DNA from 3 places in the Pediococcus pentosaceus ATCC 25745 genome. Region 2 is predicted to be linked to each of the others. Evidence: a T-box and tRNA genes for the amino acid it is inferred to sense, from the RefSeq annotation. Region 2 holds a T-box; the other regions hold tRNA genes.
What was found. The T-box of region 2 lies ahead of ileS (isoleucine--tRNA ligase). A T-box ahead of a tRNA ligase gene usually reads a tRNA of that ligase, here a tRNA-Ile.

Region 1: it encodes a tRNA-Ile, which carries the amino acid that the T-box ahead of ileS (isoleucine--tRNA ligase) is inferred to sense. The anticodon was not compared.
Region 3: it encodes a tRNA-Ile, which carries the amino acid that the T-box ahead of ileS (isoleucine--tRNA ligase) is inferred to sense. The anticodon was not compared.

The regions. Positions count from the first base shown of each region.
Region 1 is NC_008525.1:671,845-675,124, forward strand. It holds rRNA gene PEPE_RS03005 (16S ribosomal RNA) at 1-1,371, shown strand, start outside; tRNA gene PEPE_RS03010 (tRNA-Ile) at 1,450-1,524, shown strand; tRNA gene PEPE_RS03015 (tRNA-Ala) at 1,530-1,602, shown strand; rRNA gene PEPE_RS03020 (23S ribosomal RNA) at 1,789-3,280, shown strand, end outside.
Region 2 is NC_008525.1:1,178,417-1,181,696, reverse strand. It holds gene PEPE_RS05710 (YlmH family RNA-binding protein) at 1-579, shown strand, start outside; gene PEPE_RS05705 (DivIVA domain-containing protein) at 603-1,334, shown strand; T-box leader at 1,330-1,544, shown strand; gene ileS (isoleucine--tRNA ligase) at 1,591-3,280, shown strand, end outside.
Region 3 is NC_008525.1:1,504,478-1,507,757, forward strand. It holds rRNA gene PEPE_RS07465 (23S ribosomal RNA) at 1-1,512, opposite strand, end outside; tRNA gene PEPE_RS07470 (tRNA-Ala) at 1,699-1,771, opposite strand; tRNA gene PEPE_RS07475 (tRNA-Ile) at 1,777-1,851, opposite strand; rRNA gene PEPE_RS07480 (16S ribosomal RNA) at 1,930-3,280, opposite strand, start outside.

The DNA of each region.
Region 1 (3,280 bases), 510 kb from region 2:
AACAGAGAAAACCGCATGGTTTTCTTTTAAAAGATGGCTCTGCTATCACTTCTGGATGGACCCGCGGCGTATTAGCTAGTTGGTGAGGTAAAGGCTCACCAAGGCAGTGATACGTAGCCGACCTGAGAGGGTAATCGGCCACATTGGGACTGAGACACGGCCCAGACTCCTACGGGAGGCAGCAGTAGGGAATCTTCCACAATGGACGCAAGTCTGATGGAGCAACGCCGCGTGAGTGAAGAAGGGTTTCGGCTCGTAAAGCTCTGTTGTTAAAGAAGAACGTGGGTAAGAGTAACTGTTTACCCAGTGACGGTATTTAACCAGAAAGCCACGGCTAACTACGTGCCAGCAGCCGCGGTAATACGTAGGTGGCAAGCGTTATCCGGATTTATTGGGCGTAAAGCGAGCGCAGGCGGTCTTTTAAGTCTAATGTGAAAGCCTTCGGCTCAACCGAAGAAGTGCATTGGAAACTGGGAGACTTGAGTGCAGAAGAGGACAGTGGAACTCCATGTGTAGCGGTGAAATGCGTAGATATATGGAAGAACACCAGTGGCGAAGGCGGCTGTCTGGTCTGCAACTGACGCTGAGGCTCGAAAGCATGGGTAGCGAACAGGATTAGATACCCTGGTAGTCCATGCCGTAAACGATGATTACTAAGTGTTGGAGGGTTTCCGCCCTTCAGTGCTGCAGCTAACGCATTAAGTAATCCGCCTGGGGAGTACGACCGCAAGGTTGAAACTCAAAAGAATTGACGGGGGCCCGCACAAGCGGTGGAGCATGTGGTTTAATTCGAAGCTACGCGAAGAACCTTACCAGGTCTTGACATCTTCTGACAGTCTAAGAGATTAGAGGTTCCCTTCGGGGACAGAATGACAGGTGGTGCATGGTTGTCGTCAGCTCGTGTCGTGAGATGTTGGGTTAAGTCCCGCAACGAGCGCAACCCTTATTACTAGTTGCCAGCATTAAGTTGGGCACTCTAGTGAGACTGCCGGTGACAAACCGGAGGAAGGTGGGGACGACGTCAAATCATCATGCCCCTTATGACCTGGGCTACACACGTGCTACAATGGATGGTACAACGAGTCGCGAGACCGCGAGGTTAAGCTAATCTCTTAAAACCATTCTCAGTTCGGACTGTAGGCTGCAACTCGCCTACACGAAGTCGGAATCGCTAGTAATCGCGGATCAGCATGCCGCGGTGAATACGTTCCCGGGCCTTGTACACACCGCCCGTCACACCATGAGAGTTTGTAACACCCAAAGCCGGTGGGGTAACCTTTTAGGAGCTAGCCGTCTAAGGTGGGACAGATGATTAGGGTGAAGTCGTAACAAGGTAGCCGTAGGAGAACCTGCGGCTGGATCACCTCCTTTCTAAGGAATAAACGGAAACCCACACTATGTCAAAGTTTTGTTTAGTTTTGAGAGGTCTACTCTCAGAGCACGCGTATCGGGCCTATAGCTCAGCTGGTTTAGAGCGCACGCCTGATAAGCGTGAGGTCGATGGTTCGAGTCCATTTAGGCCCATACATGGGGAATTAGCTCAGCTGGGAGAGCGCCTGCCTTGCACGCAGGAGGTCAGCGGTTCGATCCCGCTATTCTCCATTAAACAACTAAGGTTGTTTATTCTTTTGTTCTTTGAAAACTGAATAATATCTATAATTTTCTAATTTTAATTGTTAATCATAATTAAACCGAGAGAAAACCGCGTAATTTAAAGAGTTATAAAACAAGATTAGTTCAAAGATTAATCGCTAAACTCAATTAATCACTTTACCGTAGGTAAAGATAGGTTAAGTTAGGAAGGGCGCATGGTGAATGCCTTGGTACTAGGAGCCGATGAAGGACGGGACTAACACCGATATGCCTCGGGGAGCTGTAAGTAAGCTTTGATCCGGGGATTTCCGAATGGGGCAACCCAATAGTTTTAATCGACTATTATCCGCATCTGAATACATAGGATGTGTGAAGGTAAACGTGGGGAACTGAAACATCTCAGTACCCGCAGGAACAGAAAGAAAATTCGATTCCCTGAGTAGCGGCGAGCGAAACGGGAAGAGCCCAAACCAGGAAGCTTGCTTCCTGGGGTTGTAGGACTGAACATTTGAGTTACCAAAGAACTTGATAGCTGAAGAATCTGGGAAGATTCGCCAGAGAGGGTGATAGCCCCGTAAGTTAAATCAAATTCTCTCAGTTCAGGATCCTGAGTACGGCGGAGCACGTGAAATTCCGTCGGAATCCGGGAGGACCATCTCCCAAGGCTAAATACTACCTAGTGACCGATAGTGAACCAGTACCGTGAGGGAAAGGTGAAAAGCACCCCGGAAGGGGAGTGAAATAGTTCCTGAAACCATGTGCCTACAAGAAGTCAGAGCCCGTTAATGGGTGATGGCGTGCCTTTTGTAGAATGAACCGGCGAGTTACGTTCGTATGCCAGGTTAAGTTGAAGAGACGGAGCCGAAGCGAAAGCGAGTCTGAATAGGGCGATATAAGTATGCGGATGTAGACCCGAAACCAAGTGACCTACCCATGTCCAGGTTGAAGGTGCAGTAAAATGCACTGGAGGACCGAACTCGTGTACGTTGAAAAGTGCTGAGATGAGGTGTGGGTAGCGGTGAAATTCCAAACGAACTTGGAGATAGCTGGTTCTCTCCGAAATAGCTTTAGGGCTAGCCTCGGAATTAGGATCGTGGAGGTAGAGCCACTGTTTGGACTAGGGGCCCATCAAGGGTTACCGAATTCAGATAAACTCCGAATGCCATCGATTTATGTCCGGGAGTCAGACGGTGAGTGATAAGATCCATCGTCGAAAGGGGAACAGCCCAGACCACCAGTTAAGGTCCCTAAATATATGTTAAGTGGAAAAGGATGTGGAGTTGCATAGACAACTAGGATGTTGGCTCAGAAGCAGCCACCATTTAAAGAGTGCGTAATAGCTCACTAGTCGAGTGATTCTGCGCCGAAAATGTACCGGGGCTTAAACATATTACCGAGACTGTGGATGCCACCATTAGGTGGCGTGATAGGAGAGCGTTCTAAGGGCAATGAAGGCAGACCGTGAGGACTGTTGGAGCGCTTAGAAGTGAGAATGCCGGTATGAGTAGCGAAAGATAGGTGAGAATCCTATCCACCGTATGACTAAGGTTTCCTGGGGAAGGCTCGTCCTCCCAGGGTTAGTCGGGACCTAAGCCGAGGCCGAGAGGCGTAGGCGATGGATAACAGGTTGATATTCCTGTACTAGTTAAACTTGTTTGAACAATGGAGGGACGCAGTAGGCTAAGGA
Region 2 (3,280 bases):
AATAAGCGAGCATTGATTACACCAGATTATTTTGTTCCTGCGGAAGATGATTTTTCTGTTAGAATCTTTGAAATTAATTATCCAATTAATTTTACAGATTTAGAACATCGTCAGATTTTAGGAACATTGGTTAATGCTGGTATTAAACGAAGTACTTTTGGTGATATAGTTCATCAAGCAGAACGCTGGCAATTTGCTGTCAATGGAGAATTAGAAAATTTCTTTTTAAATGAAATTGATCGAATTGGTAAAATAAAAGTTAAATTGATTCCTACTTCAACAAATGATATTTTAAAAGTTCAAGATGATTGGGAGCCTGTTAACCAGACTGTAGCATCTTTAAGAATGGATTCAATTATTTCAACAGGATTTTCGATCTCTCGTCATCGAGTGAAAGAACTGATTGAAAAACGTTTAGTTCAATTAAATTGGATGATTGATGAGAAAGCTGATACTTTAATTGCGTTAAATGATGTTATTTCAGTTCGAAAATATGGTAGGATAAAACTTGTTGATATTCTTGGAAAAACAAAAAAAGATAAACTTAAGATCCAGCTGGATATAATCAAAACTAGATAGTGAGTTATGGGGGTTTTATTAAAATGTCAATTGAACCACAAGATATACAACAAAAACAATTTTCAAATAAAATGCGAGGATACAATCCAGTCGAAGTTGATGAATTTTTAGACGAAGTTGCGTTTGAACAGCGTCGTCTTCATGATGAAATCGATACACTTCGTTCACAACTTAACGAGGCTAAAAGTCGAATTGATTATTTTGATGAGATGAAAGAATCCCTCAATAAGTCAATTATGGTGGCACAAGATGCAGCTGATAAAGTCAAAATCAGTTCAAAACGCGAAGCCGAATTTACTTCTAAAGAAGCCCAGAAAGAGGCTAAGTCAGTAATTGATGCGGCTCATAAGAAAGCTGATAGTTACATCGGTGAAGCGGCTGGTAAAGCTCAAAAGGTTGTAATTGCTACTGATGATTTGAAGAAGCAAGCTCGTAGTTTCCGTCAAAAATTTGAAGTTTTACTAGAGTCACAACTTCAAATGATTAAGGGACGCGACTGGGATAATCTGCTTAGTTCAGATGAACTACTCACCATTGGTGAAATTAAAGAAGCCATGCGTAATAGTGGTACGCTTGACAACTTCCAAGATGAGAGTGTACACTCAGAAGAAGTTGTCGAAGTTACTCCAGATACTCCAGCAGTTGAACCTGAAGTACAAGATGATCAACAAACCGTTGTAGTTTTCCCAGAAGACTACAATAATGAGAATGGTAATCCAACTAGTGAAGGATTCCATGTTAAACCAAAAGAATAAAACGTTAAAAAAGAAGAATCTTCAAAATGTAGCATCTTAGCGAGCTGACGACGGTGGGAGGTCAGTATGTAATTTGAAGGTTGATCACTTTTGAGTGCTAGATTGAAATTCAGTAAATCTAGTCGGTTGGCAACCGTTAAGTGCTACAAAGAGGAAGACCATTTAATGGTCTTTAAATTTGGGTGGTACCGCGAAGACTTCGTCCCTGTTAAGGGATGGAGTCTTTTTATTTTACTTGGAAAGGCGAGTGGTTTTAGTGCGAGTTAAAGATACATTAAACCTTGGAAAAACAAAATTTAAAATGCGTGGAAATCTTCCAGTTAATGAGCAAAAACGTGAAGATATCTGGGCTGAAAATAAAATTTATGAACAACGTCAAAAATTAAATGAAGGCAAACCATCCTTCGTTTTACATGATGGGCCTCCATATGCAAATGGAAATATTCATATGGGACATGCCATGAATAAGATTTCAAAAGATATTATTGTTCGTTACAAGTCAATGAGTGGTTTTAGAAGCCCGTTCGTTCCCGGCTGGGATACCCATGGACTTCCAATTGAACAACAGCTTACTAAGGAAGGCTATGACAGAAAAAAAATGTCTACAGCTGATTTTAGAAAGCTATGTCATGAATATGCGTTAAAACAGGTTGATAAACAACGTACTGATTTTAAACGTTTAGGTATTTCGGCTGAATGGGATCATCCATATTTGACACTTAATCCGGAATTTGAAGCACAAGAAATTAGAACATTTGGTCGAATGGCCGAGCTCGGATTAATTTATCGTGGTAAGAAGCCGGTATTCTGGTCATGGTCATCTGAATCAGCGATGGCCGAAGCAGAAGTAGAATATCATGATGTTACTTCACCATCTGCATTTTACGCAGAAAAAGTTAATGACGGAAAAGGCGTTCTTGATGAAAACACTTATTTTGTAGTTTGGACAACGACACCTTGGACAATCCCAGCTTCAGAAGGAATTACGATTGATGCTGGTTTTGATTATTCAGTTGTTCAACCAGCCGGTGAAGATCGTAAATTTGTGATTGCTACAGATCGTTTAAATTATGCTGCGGAACAATTTGGTTGGGAAGATGTTCAAACCCTTCAAGTTATCCGTGGCCGTGAATTAGACCGTATCAAGGCTATCCATCCATTTGATAACGATCGCGAACTAGTTGTTATGTTAGGTGATTTTGTTACTTTGGATTCTGGAACTGGGTTAGTTCATACTGCACCAGGTTTTGGTGAAGATGACTTCCGTGTAGGTAAGGAATATGGATTAGATATTTTTGTACCAGTAGATGATCGTGGCTACATGACAGCTGAAGCTGGACCAGATTTTGAAGGTGTCTTTTATGAAGATGCTAATGCAATTGCATTGGACAAATTAAAAGCTTCTAATGCTTTATTAAAACAAATGGACTATGTGCATAGTTATCCATTTGATTGGCGGACTAAGAAACCAATCATTTTCCGCGCAACGCCTCAATGGTTTGCATCTGTAGATAAGATTCGTGATCAGATTTTGGAAGCTATTGAAGATGTTGAATTTCTTCCTGACTGGGGTCAAAAGCGGCTTCACAATATGATTCGGGATCGTGGTGATTGGGTTATCTCTCGTCAACGTGTTTGGGGAGTTCCTTTGCCAATTTTCTATGCTGAAGATGGTACACCAATTCTTGAAAAAGAAACGATTAATCACGTTGCAGATTTATTCGAGAAGAATGGTTCGGATATTTGGTTCCAATGGGAAGCAAAGGATCTTCTTCCAGAAGGCTACTCCAACGAGCATTCACCAAATGGCGAGTTTACTAAAGAAAATGATATTATGGATGTTTGGTTTGATTCAGGGTCATCTCATCAAGGAGTTTTGGCACAACGCGATTATCTTGAATACCCAGCTGACTTGGTATTGGAAGGTTCTGATCAGTACCGTGGTT
Region 3 (3,280 bases), 330 kb from region 2:
CCTTTTCCAGCTGGGTGCTTTCCTTAGCCTACTGCGTCCCTCCATTGTTCAAACAAGTTTAACTAGTACAGGAATATCAACCTGTTATCCATCGCCTACGCCTCTCGGCCTCGGCTTAGGTCCCGACTAACCCTGGGAGGACGAGCCTTCCCCAGGAAACCTTAGTCATACGGTGGATAGGATTCTCACCTATCTTTCGCTACTCATACCGGCATTCTCACTTCTAAGCGCTCCAACAGTCCTCACGGTCTGCCTTCATTGCCCTTAGAACGCTCTCCTATCACGCCACCTAATGGTGGCATCCACAGTCTCGGTAATATGTTTAAGCCCCGGTACATTTTCGGCGCAGAATCACTCGACTAGTGAGCTATTACGCACTCTTTAAATGGTGGCTGCTTCTGAGCCAACATCCTAGTTGTCTATGCAACTCCACATCCTTTTCCACTTAACATATATTTAGGGACCTTAACTGGTGGTCTGGGCTGTTCCCCTTTCGACGATGGATCTTATCACTCACCGTCTGACTCCCGGACATAAATCGATGGCATTCGGAGTTTATCTGAATTCGGTAACCCTTGATGGGCCCCTAGTCCAAACAGTGGCTCTACCTCCACGATCCTAATTCCGAGGCTAGCCCTAAAGCTATTTCGGAGAGAACCAGCTATCTCCAAGTTCGTTTGGAATTTCACCGCTACCCACACCTCATCTCAGCACTTTTCAACGTACACGAGTTCGGTCCTCCAGTGCATTTTACTGCACCTTCAACCTGGACATGGGTAGGTCACTTGGTTTCGGGTCTACATCCGCATACTTATATCGCCCTATTCAGACTCGCTTTCGCTTCGGCTCCGTCTCTTCAACTTAACCTGGCATACGAACGTAACTCGCCGGTTCATTCTACAAAAGGCACGCCATCACCCATTAACGGGCTCTGACTTCTTGTAGGCACATGGTTTCAGGAACTATTTCACTCCCCTTCCGGGGTGCTTTTCACCTTTCCCTCACGGTACTGGTTCACTATCGGTCACTAGGTAGTATTTAGCCTTGGGAGATGGTCCTCCCGGATTCCGACGGAATTTCACGTGCTCCGCCGTACTCAGGATCCTGAACTGAGAGAACTTGATTTAACTTACGGGGCTATCACCCTCTCTGGCGAATCTTCCCAGATTCTTCAGCTATCAAGTTCTTTGGTAACTCAAATGTTCAGTCCTACAACCCCAGGAAGCAAGCTTCCTGGTTTGGGCTCTTCCCGTTTCGCTCGCCGCTACTCAGGGAATCGAATTTTCTTTCTGTTCCTGCGGGTACTGAGATGTTTCAGTTCCCCACGTTTACCTTCACACATCCTATGTATTCAGATGCGGATAATAGTCGATTAAAACTATTGGGTTGCCCCATTCGGAAATCCCCGGATCAAAGCTTACTTACAGCTCCCCGAGGCATATCGGTGTTAGTCCCGTCCTTCATCGGCTCCTAGTACCAAGGCATTCACCATGCGCCCTTCCTAACTTAACCTATCTTTACCTACGGTAAAGTGATTAATTGAGTTTAGCGATTAATCTTTGAACTAATCTTGTTTTATAACTCTTTAAATTACGCGGTTTTCTCTCGGTTTAATTATGATTAACAATTAAAATTAGAAAATTATAGATATTATTCAGTTTTCAAAGAACAAAAGAATAAACAACCTTAGTTGTTTAATGGAGAATAGCGGGATCGAACCGCTGACCTCCTGCGTGCAAGGCAGGCGCTCTCCCAGCTGAGCTAATTCCCCATGTATGGGCCTAAATGGACTCGAACCATCGACCTCACGCTTATCAGGCGTGCGCTCTAAACCAGCTGAGCTATAGGCCCGATACGCGTGCTCTGAGAGTAGACCTCTCAAAACTAAACAAAACTTTGACATAGTGTGGGTTTCCGTTTATTCCTTAGAAAGGAGGTGATCCAGCCGCAGGTACTCCTACGGCTACCTTGTTACGACTTCACCCTAATCATCTGTCCCACCTTAGACGGCTAGCTCCTAAAAGGTTACCCCACCGGCTTTGGGTGTTACAAACTCTCATGGTGTGACGGGCGGTGTGTACAAGGCCCGGGAACGTATTCACCGCGGCATGCTGATCCGCGATTACTAGCGATTCCGACTTCGTGTAGGCGAGTTGCAGCCTACAGTCCGAACTGAGAATGGTTTTAAGAGATTAGCTTAACCTCGCGGTCTCGCGACTCGTTGTACCATCCATTGTAGCACGTGTGTAGCCCAGGTCATAAGGGGCATGATGATTTGACGTCGTCCCCACCTTCCTCCGGTTTGTCACCGGCAGTCTCACTAGAGTGCCCAACTTAATGCTGGCAACTAGTAATAAGGGTTGCGCTCGTTGCGGGACTTAACCCAACATCTCACGACACGAGCTGACGACAACCATGCACCACCTGTCATTCTGTCCCCGAAGGGAACCTCTAATCTCTTAGACTGTCAGAAGATGTCAAGACCTGGTAAGGTTCTTCGCGTAGCTTCGAATTAAACCACATGCTCCACCGCTTGTGCGGGCCCCCGTCAATTCTTTTGAGTTTCAACCTTGCGGTCGTACTCCCCAGGCGGATTACTTAATGCGTTAGCTGCAGCACTGAAGGGCGGAAACCCTCCAACACTTAGTAATCATCGTTTACGGCATGGACTACCAGGGTATCTAATCCTGTTCGCTACCCATGCTTTCGAGCCTCAGCGTCAGTTGCAGACCAGACAGCCGCCTTCGCCACTGGTGTTCTTCCATATATCTACGCATTTCACCGCTACACATGGAGTTCCACTGTCCTCTTCTGCACTCAAGTCTCCCAGTTTCCAATGCACTTCTTCGGTTGAGCCGAAGGCTTTCACATTAGACTTAAAAGACCGCCTGCGCTCGCTTTACGCCCAATAAATCCGGATAACGCTTGCCACCTACGTATTACCGCGGCTGCTGGCACGTAGTTAGCCGTGGCTTTCTGGTTAAATACCGTCACTGGGTAAACAGTTACTCTTACCCACGTTCTTCTTTAACAACAGAGCTTTACGAGCCGAAACCCTTCTTCACTCACGCGGCGTTGCTCCATCAGACTTGCGTCCATTGTGGAAGATTCCCTACTGCTGCCTCCCGTAGGAGTCTGGGCCGTGTCTCAGTCCCAATGTGGCCGATTACCCTCTCAGGTCGGCTACGTATCACTGCCTTGGTGAGCCTTTACCTCACCAACTAGCTAATACGCCGCGGGTCCATCCAGAAGTGATAGCAGAGCCATCTTTTAAAAGAAA